2 regions of the Cronobacter turicensis genome follow, and region 1 is predicted to be linked to the other one. Evidence: predicted binding sites of a transcription regulator. Region 1 holds the regulator's gene; the other holds the start of a gene.

Evidence for each region. Region 1 encodes PurR, which represses purine synthesis genes. Its sites were predicted from a motif close to CANGCAAACGTTTGCNTG; they were not measured.
Region 2: the regulator PurR is predicted to act here: its motif matches at 4,771-4,788, upstream of glyA (serine hydroxymethyltransferase).

What each region holds. Positions count from the first base shown of each region.
Region 1 is NZ_CP165997.1:2,283,803-2,292,885, forward strand. It holds gene eptA (phosphoethanolamine transferase EptA) at 1-716, shown strand, start outside; gene AB8W27_RS10920 (TetR/AcrR family transcriptional regulator) at 781-1,362, shown strand; gene AB8W27_RS10925 (alkene reductase) at 1,437-2,534, shown strand; gene gloA (lactoylglutathione lyase) at 2,626-3,033, shown strand; gene rnt (ribonuclease T) at 3,129-3,800, shown strand; gene AB8W27_RS10940 (Grx4 family monothiol glutaredoxin) at 3,871-4,218, opposite strand; gene AB8W27_RS10945 (C40 family peptidase) at 4,564-5,388, shown strand; gene AB8W27_RS10950 (MFS transporter) at 5,458-6,624, opposite strand; gene AB8W27_RS10955 (YnhF family membrane protein) at 6,890-6,979, opposite strand; gene purR (HTH-type transcriptional repressor PurR) at 7,272-8,297, shown strand; gene punR (DNA-binding transcriptional activator PunR) at 8,316-9,083, opposite strand, start outside.
Region 2 is NZ_CP165997.1:1,082,892-1,091,974, reverse strand. It holds gene csiE (stationary phase inducible protein CsiE) at 1-1,273, shown strand, start outside; gene AB8W27_RS05280 (3-phenylpropionate MFS transporter) at 1,270-2,409, opposite strand; gene AB8W27_RS05275 (carboxymuconolactone decarboxylase family protein) at 2,534-2,911, opposite strand; gene AB8W27_RS05270 (MerR family transcriptional regulator) at 2,967-3,329, opposite strand; gene glyA (serine hydroxymethyltransferase) at 3,401-4,654, opposite strand; gene hmpA (NO-inducible flavohemoprotein) at 4,978-6,168, shown strand; gene glnB (nitrogen regulatory protein P-II) at 6,342-6,680, opposite strand; gene glrR (two-component system response regulator GlrR) at 6,779-8,116, opposite strand; gene qseG (two-component system QseEF-associated lipoprotein QseG) at 8,113-8,889, opposite strand; gene AB8W27_RS05240 (HAMP domain-containing sensor histidine kinase) at 8,886-9,083, opposite strand, start outside.

The DNA.
Region 1 (9,083 bases):
GGCTGATGGACGTACTGGCGCATGCGGGCGTTAACGTGCTGTGGCGGGATAACGATGGCGGCTGTAAAGGCGCCTGCAACCGCATTCCACATACAGACATGACTGAATGGAAGCTTAACGAGCTGTGTAAAGACGGCTCCTGCCTCGACGACGCGCTGCTGTGGCGTTTCGATAACGTGCTGGATGGCCTGAAACAGGATTCCGTGATTGTCCTGCACCTGATGGGTAGCCACGGCCCGGCGTATTACCGCCGCTACCCGGATAATTTCCGCCGCTTCACCCCGACCTGCGACACCAACGAGATCCAGGATTGCGACCGTCAGGCGCTAATTAACACCTATGACAACACCATTCTCTATACCGACGATGTACTGAGTCGCACCATTGACGCGCTGCGTAAGCATCAGGACACGATGAACACGGCGCTGGTCTATCTCTCCGATCACGGCGAATCGCTCGGCGAGAACGGCATTTATCTGCACGGCGCGCCATACCTGCTGGCGCCCGATCAGCAGACGCACATTCCGCTGCTCTTCTGGCTCTCCGGCGATTACGCGCGCCAGTACGGCGTGGATACCGGCTGTCTTGGCAAGCGCGCGGCAACGGATGAGGTATCTCAGGACAACCTCTTCTCCACCGTGCTGGGCATCATGAATATCCAGACTTCGCTTTATCAGCCGCAGGAGGATATGCTTAGCGCCTGCCGGAAAAATTAACGTTTCTGGCGGTTTTCACTAAGGCGACTTGCATTAGACCGACTGGTCTATTAGATTGGATTGTATGAACCGAACACCTGAACACGATACGCGCGAACACCTTCTTGCCACCGGCGAGCAGCTCTGCCTGCAACGCGGCTTTACCGGCATGGGGTTAAGCGAGCTGTTAAAAACCGCGGGCGTACCGAAAGGCTCCTTCTACCACTACTTTCGCTCTAAAGAGGCGTTTGGCGTGGCGATGCTGGAGCGCCATTACGCCCGGTATCAGGCCTGCCTTGAGCAGCACTTCAACCCGGCAGGTCCGGCGCGCGAACAGCTGATCGCCTGGTTTGAAGATACGCTTCGTCACTACTGCCAGACGGGCAAAATGACGGGCTGCCTGACGGTGAAGCTCTCAGCCGAAGTGTGCGATCTGTCGGAAGATATGCGCGGCGCGCTCGATAAAGGCGCGGTGCAGGTTATCGCCCTGCTGGCAGGCGCGCTGGAGCGCGGCCGCGACGCACAGGCGTTGACCTTTAACGGCAGCGCCCAGCAGCGGGCGCAGGTGTTATACGTGCTCTGGCTTGGCGCAAGCCTGCAGGCCAAAGTCTCGCGCAGCGGCACGCCGCTTGAAAACGCGCTGGCGCACGTCAAAGAAATGCTTTGAACAGAGCGCCTGCCGAAAGGCAGCGCTTTTTTATTTCGCTCGTTACAAGACGACCGGTCTACTCAGGAGTGACTATGCAAGACGAAAAGCTGTTTACCCCGCTGAAAGTGGGTGCCATTACCGCCCCTAACCGCGTATTTATGGCGCCGCTGACCCGCCTGCGCAGCATTGAGCCAGGCGATATTCCGACAGCAATGATGGCGGAATATTACCGCCAGCGCGCCAGCGCCGGGCTTATCATCAGCGAAGCCACCCAGATTTCCGCACAGGCCAAAGGCTATGCGGGCGCGCCGGGTCTGCACAGTGATGAGCAAATCGCAGCGTGGAAGAAAATCACCGCCGCGGTACACGAGGCCGATGGCCGTATCGCCGTACAACTGTGGCACACTGGCCGTATCTCGCACAGCAGCATTCAGCCGGGTGGCGAAGCGCCGGTTGCGCCTTCCGCGATTAATGCGGGCACCCGCACCTCGCTGCGTGATGAAAACGGCAAGGCTATTCGCGTCGACACCACCACCCCGCGCGCGCTCGAAACGCACGAAATCCCGGGCATCGTTGATGATTTCCGCAAAGCCGTCGGCAATGCGCGCGACGCCGGTTTCGATATGGCAGAGCTGCACTCCGCCCACGGTTACCTGCTGCACCAGTTCCTGTCGCCGTCCTCTAACAAACGTACCGACCAGTATGGCGGCAGCGTGGAAAACCGCGCGCGTCTGGTGCTGGAAGTGGTCGACGCCGTAAGCAAAGAGTGGAGCGCCGACCGCATCGGCATCCGCGTGTCGCCGATTGGCAGCTTCCAGAACGTCGACAACGGCCCGAACGAAGAAGCCGACGCGCTGTACCTGATTGAAGAGCTGAACAAACGCGGCATCGCGTACCTGCATATGTCCGAGCCGGACTGGGCGGGCGGCGTGCCTTACACTGACGAATTCCGCCAGAAAGTCCGCGAGCGTTTCGACGGCGCTATCATCGGCGCAGGCGCCTACAGCCGCGAGAAAGCCGAAGCGCTGATCCAGAAAGGGCTTATCGACGCGGTGGCGTTTGGGCGCGACTATATCGCTAACCCGGATCTCGTCGAGCGCCTGCGTAAAAAAGCCGAACTCAACCCGCAGCGCCCGGAATCCTTCTACGGCGGCGGCGCGGAAGGCTACATCGATTACCCTACCCTGTGATCCAAATTGATAGCGGCGGCCTTCCGCCGCTATACTAAAATCCTGTTTCACCCAAAAGCATCATCACAAGCCGTTTATTTAAGAGGATCTTATGCGCTTACTTCACACCATGCTGCGCGTTGGCGACCTGCAACGCTCCATCAATTTCTACACCAACGTTCTGGGCATGAAACTGCTGCGCACCAGTGAAAACACAGAATACAAATATTCGCTGGCGTTTGTCGGTTACGGTCCGGAGAGCGAAGAAGCGGTGATCGAGCTGACTTACAACTGGGGCGTGGAGAGCTATGAGCTCGGCACGGCTTACGGTCATATCGCCATCAGCGTGGACAACGCCGCAGAAGCCTGCGAGCGCATCCGCAACAACGGCGGCAACGTCACCCGTGAAGCGGGCCCGGTTAAAGGCGGCACCACGGTTATCGCGTTTGTTGAAGATCCGGACGGTTACAAAATCGAGCTTATCGAAGAGAAAGACGCGGGTCGCGGCCTCGGCAACTGATCCCTCCGGCGGGCGTTCTGCCCGCCTTGCTGCATCCCGTCGTGAAATTTGCCATAATGCGCGCTGCTTTAATTCCCCAAACTTAAGAGACGCTGATGTCCGATAACGCTCAACTGACCGGTCTGTCCGACCGTTTTCGTGGCTTTTACCCTGTTGTCATCGATGTGGAAACCGCCGGTTTTAACGCCAAAACCGACGCGCTGCTGGAAATCGCCGCCGTGACGCTGAAAATGGATGCCGACGGCTGGCTCACCCCCGATGAAACACTGCATTTTCACGTTGAGCCCTTTGAAGGCGCCATCCTCCAGCCCGAAGCGCTGGCGTTTAACGGTATTGATCCGCATAACCCGTTGCGCGGCGCCGTCAGCGAATATGACGCGCTGCACGCTATTTTTAAAATGGTGCGCAAGGGCATGAAAGAGAGCAACTGCAACCGCGCGATCATGGTGGCGCATAATGCCACGTTCGATCACAGCTTTATGATGGCGGCCGCGGAGCGCGCGTCGCTCAAACGAAACCCGTTCCACCCGTTTGTGACCTTCGACACCGCGGCGTTAAGCGGGCTGGCGCTGGGTCAGACAGTACTGGCGAAAGCGTGCATCGCGGCGGGCATGCCGTTTGACAGCGCCCAGGCGCACTCGGCGCTCTATGACACAGAACAAACCGCCCTGCTGTTTTGCGAAATCGTCAACCGCTGGAAACGCCTGGGCGGCTGGCCGGTGCCGCCGCTCGCCGCAGAAGACGCGACGCCGCAAGACGGCGAGTGAGCTAACGCAGCGCAAAAAAAAAGCGGCCTCCAGGGCCGCTTTTTTATCTGCGCGATAAGGCGCGACGGGATTATTCCGCGTCCGGGGTTGCCGGGTTGTGCTTCGCTGCCGTCTCTTTGATCAGCGGCTGCAGTTCGCCGCGCTGATACATTTCAATAATGATGTCGCAACCGCCGACCAGCTCGCCATCCACCCACAGCTGCGGGAAGGTCGGCCAGTTAGCGTATTTCGGCAGTTCCGCGCGGATATCCGGGTTTTGCAGGATATCGACATACGCAAAACGCTCGCCGCAGGCGGACAGCGCCTGTACCGCCTGCGCGGAGAAGCCGCAGCTCGGCAGTTTCGGGGAGCCTTTCATGTACAGCAGAATCGGGTTTTCAGCGATCTGGCGTTGAATTTTTTCAAGCGTAGTGCTCATTGTCTTACTTCCTCAAGCGTCATTACGGCGTTAGCTTTACATTGTAGCGGCTCCGGAGCGTCCCGAAAATGCATAATCTTGCGCTTAAGCCCGGCGCCGTGCCGTGGTGAAAGAGAAGCAAATAATAACACTTTTCTGTATGCTGCCGATATTCTCCTCTGAGGAGGCGCGCTAAAATGCGCATCCACGCAGCGGCAACTGGCTAAAAAGAGTGCGCCGGTTAACGAAACTGCGCGGTAAAGACGATTTGCTGCTTAACTTCGGACAATTTTTTAGATTAGAATCAGCAAGCTCTTAAAATTCATCCGTTGGCATGATTGCCGGCTTTATGCAGGGGAATGCTCAGTGGCGCGCAAAACAAAAATTGCTCTTACGCTCTGTGCTTTATTAATGACTTCATCACTGGCATTTGCGCCATGCGCGCAGGCGTCGGAGCAGACGCGCGCCTCGAAGGTACAAAAGGCGCACGCCAGTACGGTGAAAAAGAAAACCAGCACAAAAACCGCCAAAAAAAGCAACAACGAAACGAAGACTAAAACGAAAACGGCGAAAACCGCCAGCGAGAAGCGAAACACCACCGCAAAACGCACCAGCAAGACCACTTCTACCGTCAGTAAAACCGCTTCCCGCCGCGCTTCCACTACTTCCGTTAAACAGGCCAGCAACCGACTGAGTGCGCAGACCTGTAGCAAAACGCGTAAAAATCGCAAAACTAAATGCGTCAGCGGGCCGCTGACTATCGCGGATGCCCACAAAGCGCGCGTGAAAAAAGCCCAGACGACCGCCATGAACAAGCTGATGAACCAGATCGGCAAGCCGTATCACTGGGGCGGCGCTTCGCCCCGCACCGGTTTCGACTGCAGCGGCCTGGTCTGGTATGCGTATAAAGATCTGGTGAAATTCCGCATTCCGCGCACCGCCAACGAAATGTATCACCTGCGCGACGCCGCCCCGGTTAACCGTGGCGAGCTCGAAAGCGGCGATCTGGTGTTCTTCCGCACCCAGGGCCGCGGCACTGCCGATCACGTCGGCGTCTATGTCGGCAACGGCAAGTTTATTCAGTCGCCGCGTAGCGGTCAGGAAATCCAGATAACATCGCTGAGCGAAGATTACTGGCAGCGTCACTATGTCGGCGCGCGCCGGGTGATGACGCCGCGCACCATTCGCTAATCGGTTTATGCACATCAAAAAAACGGAGAAGGTCGCCCTTCTCCGTTTTCTTTTTTTACTGCGCTTATGTTATTCGGCGCTGCACGCCGTTTGCGCCTCGCGACGGCTGGAGAGCAGCACCAGCAGCAGGCCGAGCGCGGCAATCAGCGCCCCCATCACCGGCACCACGCTATAGCCGAAGCCCGCGTGAATAACAGCGCCCCCCGCCGCCGCGCCAAGCGCGTTGCCAAGGTTAAACGCACCGATATTGACCGATGACGACAGGCCTGGCGCTTCACTGGCGACGCGCATCACGCGCATCTGCAGCGGCGGCACCACGGCGAACGTCGCCGCGCCCCACACCACCATGCTAACGGCCGCGCCGATTTCCGTCTGCGCCAACCACGGGATCGCCGCCATGATGATGATAAGCAGCATCAGGAACCCCTTCAGGGTGCCGCTCACCGAGCGGTCCGCGAGGCGGCCGCCCAGATAGTTGCCGATGGAAAACCCTACGCCTATCAGCACCAGCATGGCGGTGACGAACGCCGCGCTGGCGTCAGTGATATGGTGCAGCACCGGCGCGATATAGGTATAGAGCGTGAACATCGCGCCCGCTCCGAGCACCGTGGTCAGCAGCGCGCTCACTACCTGCGGGCGCATCAGCACCGCGAGTTCGCTTTTCACATCCGGACGCTCGCCGCCGCCGCCTTTCGGCAGGGAGAGCCAGAGGCTCGCCATCGCCACCAGCCCAAGGCCCGCGGTCGCCAGGAACGACATCCGCCAGCCAATAGTTTCGCCAAGCCAGGTCGCCGCCGGCACCCCGCCGATATTGGCGATGGTCAGCCCCATAAACATCGTCGCGACGGCGCTCGCCTGTTTATGCTTCGGCACCACGCTTGCCGCCACGACCGAGCCGAGCCCGAAAAACGCGCCGTGGTTAAGGCTGGTGAGAATACGCGAGGCCATCAGCGTCATGTAATCCGGCGCCAGCGCCGAGAGCACGTTGCCGAGCGTAAAAATCGCCATCAGGAAAATCAGCGCGCTGCGTCGTGCGCGGTGCGACAACAGGAGCGTCATCAACGGCGCCCCCACCATCACGCCAACCGCGTAAGCGCTTATCAGCATACCGGCGGCCGGAATCGAGACGTTGACGCCGTTCGCTATTACCGGCAACAGCCCCATCGGGGAAAACTCGGTCGTGCCAATGCCAAAAGCACCAATCGCCAGTGCCAGTAACGGGAAATTGACTTTCATTCATTGCTCCAGAAATTGTACAACAGCGCCGGGGAATGCCCGACGTTACAGCAGGATGCAGAAAGGATGGCACTTTCAGTCGGAAAAGATAAGTGACAAAAACAGCAAAATATTATTGCGCGAGTGTTAAAGAACACGCAAAAATTGTTATTAGCGAATCATAAGGAAATAGCGTGAAAAAGAAAGGGAACGGCGAGCGAAAGGCGTTTAAGCGCAGGAATGGTATAAGAAAGCGGGAGAACGCAGGCGCACTCCCGCCTGGCGCTTAATGCAGGATGGCGGTAAAAGCGCCCGCCACAATAAGACCCAGCACAACAAGGGTAGTGACCAGCGAAAATTTCAGATCGGTACTCATGGTATTCTCCTTAAAGACCCCATAAAAATCAGGTAGTGCGCATTTTTGCATAAACGGGCCGAAAAATCCTGCGACATTTAACCAGATATGCGTTTTCCCTCTTCCCCTTTCGATAAAGATAAGCCAAAATTCGTCGCTACTTTATTCGGTACCGGCCATCGACCCCTCCTCACGATAAATGTCGCGTTTCCCGGCATGCCGCACGTCCCCTCGTGGCAAACAGGGGTGTGTACAGGCAAACGATTAACCCGTGATTTTGCAGGGCTCAGCCAGGGGTCTGGAGTGATTATTAATGGCAACAATTAAAGACGTCGCGAAGCGAGCCAACGTTTCCACAACAACAGTCTCACATGTAATTAACAAAACCCGTTTTGTGGCGGAAGAGACGCGCAACGCGGTATGGGCGGCTATCAAAGAATTACATTATTCGCCAAGCGCCGTGGCGCGCAGCCTGAAGGTGAACCACACCAAATCTATCGGGCTGCTGGCGACCAGTAGCGAAGCGCCCTACTTTGCAGAAATCATCGAAGCTGTAGAAAACAGCTGCTTTGCAAAAGGCTATACGCTGATCCTCGGTAATGCGCATAACAATCTGGAAAAACAGCGCGCGTATCTGTCGATGATGGCGCAAAAGCGCGTCGACGGCCTGCTGGTGATGTGTTCGGAATACCCGGAGCCGCTGCTGTCCACGCTCGAAGAGTACCGTCATATCCCGATGGTGGTGATGGACTGGGGCGAAGCTAAAGCGGATTTCACCGACTCGGTTATCGATAACGCGTTCCAGGGCGGTTATCTCGCGGGGCGTTATCTTATCGAGCGCGGCCATCGCGATATCGGCGTGATCCCGGGGCAGCTTGAGCGCAACACCGGCGTCGGGCGTTTTTCCGGCTTCATGAAAGCGCTGGAAGAAGCGGCCATCAAGGTGCCGGAGAACTGGATCGTGCAGGGCGATTTCGAACCGGAATCCGGTTATCGCGCGATGCAGCAGATCCTCTCGCAGCCGCAGCGCCCTACCGCCGTCTTCTGCGGCGGCGATATCATGGCGATGGGCGCTATCTGCGCGGCCGATGAGATGGGCCTGCGCGTGCCGCAGGATATTTCGATTATCGGCTACGATAACGTACGCAACGCCCGCTTCTTCAGCCCGGCGCTGACGACAATCCATCAGCCGAAAGAGACGCTGGGCCAGACCGCGTTCAATATGCTGCTCGATCGCATCGTTAACAAACGCGAAGAGTCGCAGACCATCGAGGTGCACCCGCGCCTTATCGAACGCCGCTCGGTGGCGGACGGCCCGTTCCGCGACTATCGTCGTTAATCCCTTCCGGGAGCCGTATCACTGCGGCTCCCGCAGCCACTCCTTGTTCAGCGTTTCACTGTCCCCCAGATAATCAAGCAGCCAGCGCAGCGCGGGCGAGGCGTCGCTTTGTCGCCACGTCAGGCAGCAGGCGGCGTCCGGGAACGGGTTTTCCAGCGTCAGCGCGCGCCACTCTTCGCGATCCAGCCATGGCTTGGCGAAATGCGTCGGCACCATGCCGATACAGAGCCCTTCGCTAAGCGCATCAGCGGCGCAGTGCCAGTCCGGCACCACCACGCGTCGCTGGTTATCCAGCAGCCAGGTGATGCGTTTGGGCAGCGATCGCGAGGTATCTTCCAGCACCAGCGACGGGTAATCACGCAGCCTGTCATCGCTTAGCGCGCCTTCATGCTGCGCCAGCGGATGATGATGCGCCACCACGCAGCGCCAGCTCAGCATGCCCATATCGCGGAACGCGAACCGCCCGCCCACCGGGATCGCCTGCGTGGCGCCGATGGCAAGTTCCACGCGCCCATCCGCCAGCGCATCCCAGACGCCGTTAAACACCTCCTGCGACACCTGCAACTCGACATCGGAAAAGTGCCGGTAGAAATCGAGCACCAGCTGGCGGGTGCGCTCAGGCCGCACGATATTGTCCACCGCGATGGAAAGCTGCCCGCGCCAGCCGTTGGCTATCTGCTGGCACTGCTGACGGGTGATCATCATTTTTTTGATAACAGAACGCCCCTCGCGTAAAAACCAGGCGCCCGCAGGCGTCAGCACCACATCGCGATGGCGTCGCTCAAA
Region 2 (9,083 bases), 1.2 Mb from region 1:
TCTGCTCTGCCCTCCACCATCTGTGCTTTCCAGTCCGCAGCGCCGCTGCCAGGCACTTTTAATGCTCTATCTGCCGGGGCAAACCATCACACCGGAAATGTTAGGCCGGCTGAATGGCGTCGACGGCGCCATCGCCCGTCAGGATATTGCAGAAACCGGCGACGAAATTAAGCGGTATCACCGTTTGAGTATTATCACCCAGCAGGATGGCAGCTACCGGATTGAAGGCACGGCGTTAGACAGACGTCTCTGCCTGCTGCACTGGCTGCGCCGGGCGCTGCGCCTGTGCCCGCAGTTTATCCAGCAGCATTTCACACCCGCGCTGAAAAGCGAACTGCGCCAGCACGGCATCGCCACGGCGTTGTATGACGATACAAATTTACACGCGCTGGTCAACCTTTGCGCGCGCCGCCTGAACCGTCAATTCGAGGCGCGCGACGTGCAGTTTTTGCGTCTGTACCTGCAATATTGCCTGGTGCAGCACCATTACGGCCAGACGCCGGAGTTCACCGAGCCGCAACAGCTCTGGATGCGTGCCCGCGCGGAGTTTCTGGCCGCGCAGGAGATCGTGCGCCACTGGCAGCGGCGCGTCGCGCAGTCGCCGCACGTTAACGAACACTGCTTCCTGGCGCTGCTCTTTATGATGCTGCGCACGCCCGATCCGCTGCGTGACGCGCACCCGGAAGATGACCGCCTGCGTCATGCCGTCCTTTCACTCATTGCCCGCTTCCGGGAGCTATCCGGCATGGCGTTCAGCGATGAACAGGGGCTTGCGGATCAGCTCTATACGCATCTCTGCCAGGCGCTCGACCGCAGCCTGTTCGGCATCGGTATTGATAACGCGCTGCCTGAAGAGATTAACCGCCTCTACCCACGTCTGATGCGCACCACCCGCAAAGCGTTTGACCGCTTTGAAGAGGAGTACCGGGTAACGTTTTCTGATGAAGAAGTAGGACTGGTGGCGGTGATTTTCGGCGCGTGGTTAATGCAGGAGGCCGATCTGCATGAAAAACAGGTGCTGCTGCTGACGGGTAATGACGCGCAGCTCGAAGCGGAAATCGAGCAGCAGCTACGGGAACTCACCCTGTTGCCGCTGAATATCAAACACCTGACGCTGCACACCTTCCAGCAGGAAGGCGCGCCGAAAGAGGTGGCGCTGATTGTGACGCCATACACCACCTCGCTGCCGCTCTTCTCGCCGCCGCTTATCCACGCCACGCTGCCGCTGGGTGAACAGCAGCAGCAGCGGATACGCGAAATTCTGGAAGCTTAAGCGCGCGCCGCCACGCGGGGGCGCAGAAAAAGCGCGGGCAGCGCGACCAGCGCCATCACCCAGAAGACGCCGCCGGCGAGGTGCTGGTAGAGGAATCCGGCGAAAACGGTCATCACCGCAATCCCGCCGCCCATCGCGACGGCGGAGTAGACCGACTGTAGCCGGATAACTTCCGAGCCTTCGCGCGCGGCGATATAGCGCATCGCCGCCAGGTGGCAGATAGAGAAGCTGCCGCAGTGGAGGATCTGCGCCACAATGAGCCACGGCAGCGCCGTCGTCCAGCCCATCAGCCCCCAACGGATAATTCCCAGCACGCCGGAGAGCAGCAGCAGATCGCGCGCGCTAAACCGGCTGAACAGCCGTTTACTAAGCGCGAAGATAACGATTTCCGCCACCACGCCGAGCGACCACAGATAGCCCACCACCGAGGCGGAATAGCCCTTGCTCTGCCAGTAAATAGCGCTGAAGCCGTAATAGGCGGCGTGCGCGCCCTGGAGCAGACTCACGCAGGCGAGAAAACGCCAGTTTTCAGCAATCAGCCTGCGCCACACCGGCCAGCCCGCCGCCTCGTTATGACGCGCCTCGCCCTGCGGCATGATGGAGGGTTTCAACAACATACCGATAAGCATTGACGCGACGCCGAGCGACAGCAGCGCCAGAATGGCGCGGTAGTCATAAACACTGACCAGCTTGCCGGTCAGCGCCGAGCCAATCACAAACGCCAGCGAGCCCCACAGGCGCACGCGTCCGTAGTCCATCGTTATCTGGCGCTGCCAGGTGGCGGCGAGCGCGTCGGTCAGCGGCACCAGCGGCGAGAAAAAGAGGTTAAAGCCCACCAGTACGACAAACAGCCAGGCGGTCTGATGCCCGAACCAGAAGCCGAGCGCGAAAACGAGCGTCAGCACGGCAAGCAGGCGCAACGCAAACACTAAACGGGAAGGATCTTTGACGCGGGGCGCCAGCAGGAGGCTGCCAAGAAAGCGTGCAATCAGGCCGGAGCCGAGCAGCAGGCCGATCGTTTCCGGCGCGACGCCGACGCCTGCCAGCCAGACGCTCCAGAACGGCAAAAAAATACCGTAGCTGAAAAAATAGGTGAAATAGCTGAGCGCCAGCCAGCGCGTGGATTGCAACACCATGAGTCCCTCCCGTTTCGGCAGGCGTTAGTCTGGCGGGAAAGCGCAGGGGTTGCAAGCGGCGCATAACACGCCCATAACAATTCGCTTTTACTGCGTAATAAGGCCGCCGCAGCGGCCTCTCCTGTCAGACGCCCGCCTCGACAAAAACCTTTTTGGCGGTAAACATCGCATTGAGCGCCGCCGGAAAACCGGCGTAAAGCGCCATCTGAATAATGACTTCGATGATCTCTTCGCGCGTGCAGCCCACGTTCAGCGCGGCATGCAGATGCACCGCCAGTTGCGGCTGCGCGTGCCCAAGCGCGGTAAGCGCCGCGACCGTCGCCAGCTCCCGGCTTTTCAGCGACAGTCCCGGCCTGCTGTAGACATCGCCGAAGCCGAATTCAATGACGTAGCGCCCCAGATCCGGCGCGATATCGGCCAGCGCTTTGATAACATTTTCACCTGCTGCGCCGTCGATTTCGGACAGTCGCGCAAGGCCCGTGTCATAACGTGATGAGGTCATACCGTTCTCCTTTTGTGTGGTTCGGATAACGGTAAGGCTTCGAGTTAACTCCAGGTCAAGCGCTGTTTTTTAACAGCGTCTCGTCGTAGTACGCCATTTTGTCTTTAAGGCGCGCCAGATGCTCAGCCTGCTCCGCCAGCCGCGCTTCGAGCCGCTGGGCGTGCTGCGCCAGCAGTTCACGACGCGCGCCCGCCGTCATCTCTCCTTGCGCGCGCAGCATGGCGTAGCGCTGGATCTCCTCAAGCGGCATATCGGTCGCTTTCAGGCGTTTAATAAATGCCGCCCAGTCGAGATCCGAGCGATGATAGTCGCGATGTCCGCTGGCGTTACGGGCCGGCACCAGCAGCCCCAGCTTTTCGTAATAGCGCAGCGTATGAACGCCAAGGCCAGTCAGCGTGGCGAATTCCTGAATACGCATGGCGGTCTCCTGTATGCCGTCGCCCCATAAAAAAAGGCCGCGCGAGGCGGCCTTCATCGGTGTGTGAACGCTTACGCGTAAACCGGGAAGCGTGCGCAGATATCCAGCACTTTACCTTTGACGCGCTCAATAACCGCTTCATCATGGATGTTGTCCAGGATGTCGCACATCCAGCCTGCCAGCTCTTTCACTTCCGCTTCTTTAAAGCCGCGGCGAGTCACAGACGGAGAACCGATACGGATACCGGAGGTCACGAACGGGCTCTTCGGATCGTTCGGCACGCTGTTTTTGTTCACAGTGATGTTGGCGCGGCCCAGGGCAGCGTCAGCATCTTTACCGGTCAGGTTTTTATCCACCAGATCCAGCAGGAACAGGTGGTTTTCCGTACCGCCGGAAACGACTTTGTAACCGCGTTCCAGGAACACTTCCACCATCGCTTTCGCGTTTTTGGCCACCTGCTGCTGGTAGGTTTTGAACTCTGGCTCCATCGCTTCTTTCAGCGCGACCGCTTTCGCCGCGATAACGTGCATCAGCGGGCCGCCCTGCGCGCTCGGGAACACGGCAGAGTTCAGTTTTTTGTACAGCTCTTCGCTGCCGCCTTTGGCGAGGATGAGACCGCCGCGCGGGCCTGCCAGCGTTTTGTGCGTCGTGGTGGTCACCACATGCGCGTGCGGAACCGGGTTCGGATAGACGCCAGCGGCAATCAGGCCCGCCACGTGCGCCATGTCGACGAACAGGTACGCGCCGATGCTGTCAGCGATTTCGCGCATTTTTGCCCAGTCAACGATGCCGGAGTAAGCGGAGAAACCACCGATGATCATTTTCGGTTTGTGCGTCTGCGCCTGCTTCGCCATGTCTTCGTAATCGATTTTGCCTGACTCATCGATACCGTAAGGGATGATGTTGTAGAGCTTACCGGAGAAGTTGACCGGGGAGCCGTGCGTCAGGTGACCGCCCTGCGCCAGGTTCATACCCAGCACGGTATCGCCCGGTTGCAGCAGCGCGGTGTAGACCGCGAAGTTGGCCTGCGAGCCGGAGTGCGGCTGCACGTTAGCGTAGTCGGCTCCGAACAGTTCCTTAGCGCGATCGATCGCCAGTTGCTCAACGATATCGACGTATTCACAGCCGCCGTAGTAGCGTTTGCCCGGGTAACCTTCGGCATATTTGTTGGTCAGCTGAGAGCCCTGCGCCTGCATCACGCGCGGGCTGGTGTAGTTTTCGGAGGCGATCAGTTCGATGTGCTCTTCCTGACGTACTTTTTCCTGCTCCATAGCCTGCCACAGTTCGGCATCATAATCGGCAATGTTCATTTCACGCTTTAACATCCGCATCTCCTGACTCAGCTGACAATAAAATGTACTGCAATTAGGGGCCCTTTTGGGGCGACGGCCAACAGTGTAAACCGATTGGCAGGATGAAGATAGGTCTTGACAGAGGTTTTTACGCAAACGATTGGCATGGCGTGGCGCAAGGGTTTGAACGATTAAGCAAACGCACGGTTTACGCGACTTATTTTCACGTTGAACCGGCCTTTTTTTCATCTGTGATGCGCATCATTCATAAGCCTGATAAAACCATTTACAACGTGCAGGTATTTTTTATAAGATGCATTTAAAATACATTTTATAAAAACCGGAAGGAAGCAATCATGCTGGATAGTCAAACCATCGCCGTCGTGAAATCCACCATCCCGCTGCTGGCGCAGACTGGCCCGAAACTCACCGCTCACTTTTATGACCGGATGTTTACGCATAACCCGGAGCTGAAAGAGATTTTCAACATGAGCAACCAGCGCAATGGCGATCAGCGTGAAGCGCTGTTCAACGCTATTTGCGCCTACGCCGCCAACATTGAAAATCTCGCGGCTCTGCTGCCTGCGGTGGAGAAAATCGCGCAAAAACATACCAGTTTTAATATCAAACCGGCGCAGTACAACATCGTGGGCGAGCACCTGCTGGCGACGCTCGACGAGATGTTCAGCCCAGGCCAGGAGGTGCTGGATGCCTGGGGTAAAGCCTACGGCGTGTTAGCGGGCGTGTTTATCACTCGCGAAGCCGAGATTTACCAGAGCAACGCCCGGAAAACCGGCGGCTGGGAAGGCACACGCGAATTTCGCATCGTGAGTAAAACGCCGCAGAGCGCGATTGTCACAAGCTTTGAGCTGGAGCCGGTGGATGGCGGCCCGGTCGCTGATTACCTGCCCGGCCAGTACACCGCCGTCTGGATCAAGCCGCAGGAGTTCGCGCATCAGGAGATTCGCCAGTATTCGCTTACCCGCAAGCCGAATGGCAAAAGCTATCGCATCGCGGTGAAACGCGAAGGCGAAGGCCAGGTGTCGAACTGGCTGCACCAGCATGCGCAGCCGGGCGATGTGATTCATCTGGCCGCCCCGGCGGGTGATTTCTTTATGGATGTCGAGCCGCAGACGCCGGTGACGCTTATCTCCGCGGGCGTGGGTCAGACGCCGATGCTGGCGATGCTCGATACGCTGGCAAGCGCGCAGCATCCGGCGCAGGTGAACTGGTATCACGCGGCGGAAAGCGGCGACGTGCATGCGTTTACCGATGAAGTGGCGCAGCTTGGCGCGAAACTGCCCCGCTTTACCCGCCACGTCTGGTATCGCGTGCCGAGCGACGCCGATCGCAGCGCGGGCCGTTACAACAGCGAAGGGTTGATGGCGCTTCGCGATCATGAGGCGCACGTGACCACGCCCGGCATGCAGTTTTATGTCTGCGGCCCGGTGAAATTTATGCAGTTCGCCGCGGAGCAGTTAGTGAGCCTGGGCGTGAATAAAGAGAACATTCATTACGAGTGTTTCGGCCCGCATAAGGTGTTGTAAGGGTTCGGCGTTTTGTGCGCGGTTCGGCGAGTGCGAAGCGCACCCACTACCTTCGCCAACATCCTGTAGGGTGGGTAAGCGCAGCGCACCCACCATTTACTTGCGCGCCCCATGAACGCCGGACATAAAAAAAGCAGGTCCACGGACCTGCTTTTTTTGTTTGCCGCGCACGCTTAAATCGCGGCGTCGTCTTCCTCGCCGGTACGGATACGCACCACGCGCGCGACGTCGAAAACGAAAATCTTGCCGTCGCCGATTTTACCGGTCTGGGCGGTACGGATAATCGTATCCACGCAGGTATCGACGATATCGTCGGTCACCACGATCTCGATTTTCACCTTCGGCAGGAAATCCACCATATACTCTGCGCCGCGATAGAGCTCGGTATGCCCTTTCTGACGACCAAACCCTTTCACTTCGGTCACCGTCATCCCGGTGATCCCGACTTCCGCCAGCGCTTCACGTACGTCATCGAGTTTGAAGGGTTTAATAATCGCATCAATCTTTTTCATGGTGGATCCTTAATTCCTGCCAGCGCCTGCACGGCGATTCAATTCGCGTAATCGGTTGCTCAAATTACCATACCTTGCGGCGGTTTGGGCATCAAAAACTACTCTTTAAAATCATTCGCCTCAAGCTCATGGCGGGCCAGTAATTTATAGAATTCCGTGCGGTTGCGCCCGGCCATCCGCGCGGCGTGCGTCACGTTGCCTTTGGTGATTTGCAGCAGCTTGCGCAGGTAGTTGAGCTCAAACTGATTGCGCGCCTCGACAAACGTCGGCAGCACCGTGTTTTCGCCCTCCAGCGCCTGCTCCACCAGCGCTTCGCTAATGACGGGCGCGGAGGTTAGCGCCACGCACTGCTCAATCACGTTCACCAGCTGGCGCACGTTGCCCGGCCAGCTCGCCGCCATCAAACGCTTCATCGCATCGGTAGAGAAGCTGCGCACGAACGGCTTATGCCGGTCTGCCGCCTGACGCAGCAGATGGTTGGCGAGCAGCGGGATATCTTCCGCCCGCTCCTGCAATGCCGGGATCTTTAAGTTCACTACGTTCAGGCGATAAAAGAGATCTTCACGAAACTCGCCGCGCGCCATCGCCTTCGGCAGATCGCGGTGGGTAGCGGAGATAATCCGCACGTTGATATCAATATCGCGGTTACTGCCGAGCGGGCGCACTTTGCGCTCCTGCAATACGCGCAGCAGTTTGACCTGCAACGGCACCGGCATATCGCCAATCTCATCCAGAAACAGCGTGCCGCCTTCCGCCGCCTGAAACAGCCCTTCACGACTGCTGACCGCGCCGGTAAACGCGCCGCGCGCGTGGCCGAACAGCTCGGACTCCAGCAATTGCTCCGGCAACGCGCCGCAGTTAATAGCGATAAATGCGTTTTTAGCGCGCGGGCTGGCGTTATGGATAGCCTGCGCCAGAATCTCTTTCCCGGTGCCGCTCTGGCCGTTAATCAGCACGCTGACGTCCGACTGCGCCACCATATGCGCCTGCTCCAGGAGGCGCAGCATCGCCGGGCTGCGGGTGACAATCGTCTCCCGCCACTGCTCGTCGCCCGCAGGCGCGGCATGGGCCAGCGCGTCGTCGATAGCTTTATACAGCGCGTCTTTATCCACCGGCTTGGTGAGAAAGCTGAAAACGCCCTGCTGGGTCGCGGCGACCGCATCGGGGATCGAGCCGTGCGCGGTCAGAATGATCACCGGCATGCCCGGCTGGAGCTTCTGGATCTCGGCGAAAAGCTGCATGCCGTCCATTTCATCCATCCGCAAATCGCTAATCACCAGATCGATTTTCTCGCGCCCTAAAATGCGCAGCCCTTCATGGCCGCTTTCGGCGGTCTCGACCGTAAACCCTTCGCTGGTCAGGCGCAGGCCCAGCAGTTTCAGCAGGCCCGGATCGTCATCCACCAGCAACAGGCGCGCGGGTTTATGCTGCGTCATGGTTTGGTCTCCTCCTGCGTAGGCGCAGCGCCCTTATCGGCTGGCGCGGCGTTGTCTTTCTCCGCGTCCTCCGGGCTGTGGCTGCTGTCCTGAATATAGCCGCCCGCGCTTTTGCGCGTGGAGAGCTGCCGTTCGATATCGGTCAGGTTTTCCAGCTTGCGGGTGGTGAGCTCAAGCTGGCTGCGCAGGTGGCGCTGCTGCTCGCGCAGGGCGTCCAGCTCGCTGTCGGTGCTTTCCTGAAGCTTGCTGTAGCGGCCGCGCTCTTCCGAGAGGGCGAGCTGCGCCGCCTGGCCGTCGCGCCAGGCCTCATACAGCGGGCGCACGTGCGCGGGGATCTCGCCGGCGGTGGCGCTGAGCGTCGTGAGATAGCCGCGGCGCTCGGCAGGCGTGATACGGGCGTTGGCGAGCAAAATGCCGCGCCGGAAGGCGTGCTGCCAGGTGTCGTCCGGGAAACGACGCGCCTGCGCGCGCGCCTCGGCAGGCGCAAGACGTTCCGCGCAGTCCATGCCGCGCAGCCAGAACAGCGGGTTATTCTCGACATTTGTGCCGGAGAGCTGCCAGATGCCTGAACACTCGGTAAAGAGAAAATCCGCCAGCTGTTGTTCCGGCATTTTAGGATCGTGCGTTTGTTTGATGTGGCTCGAAACCGGGCTTTGCACGCAGCCTGCCAGAAGGCATGGCAACAGTACGGAACACGCCCGCGTGCGAAGAGAGAAAAACGGTGTGCCGCGCGAGCGCAGGCTGCGCCATGCGCTTACCAGACGTGAATTCATTTTTTTAATCGTTCCGGGTCAAAGAGCGGTAATGCGATACGAAAACAGACGTCGGCGGTGTCATCCTCCACCAGACGCAGTTCGCCGTGCATACGTCGGATGCAATCCTGTGCGATGCTCAGGCCCAGGCCGCTGCCTTTCACCGCCCCTTTACGTTGATGGCTTCCCTGATAAAAGGGCTCAAAAATCATTTG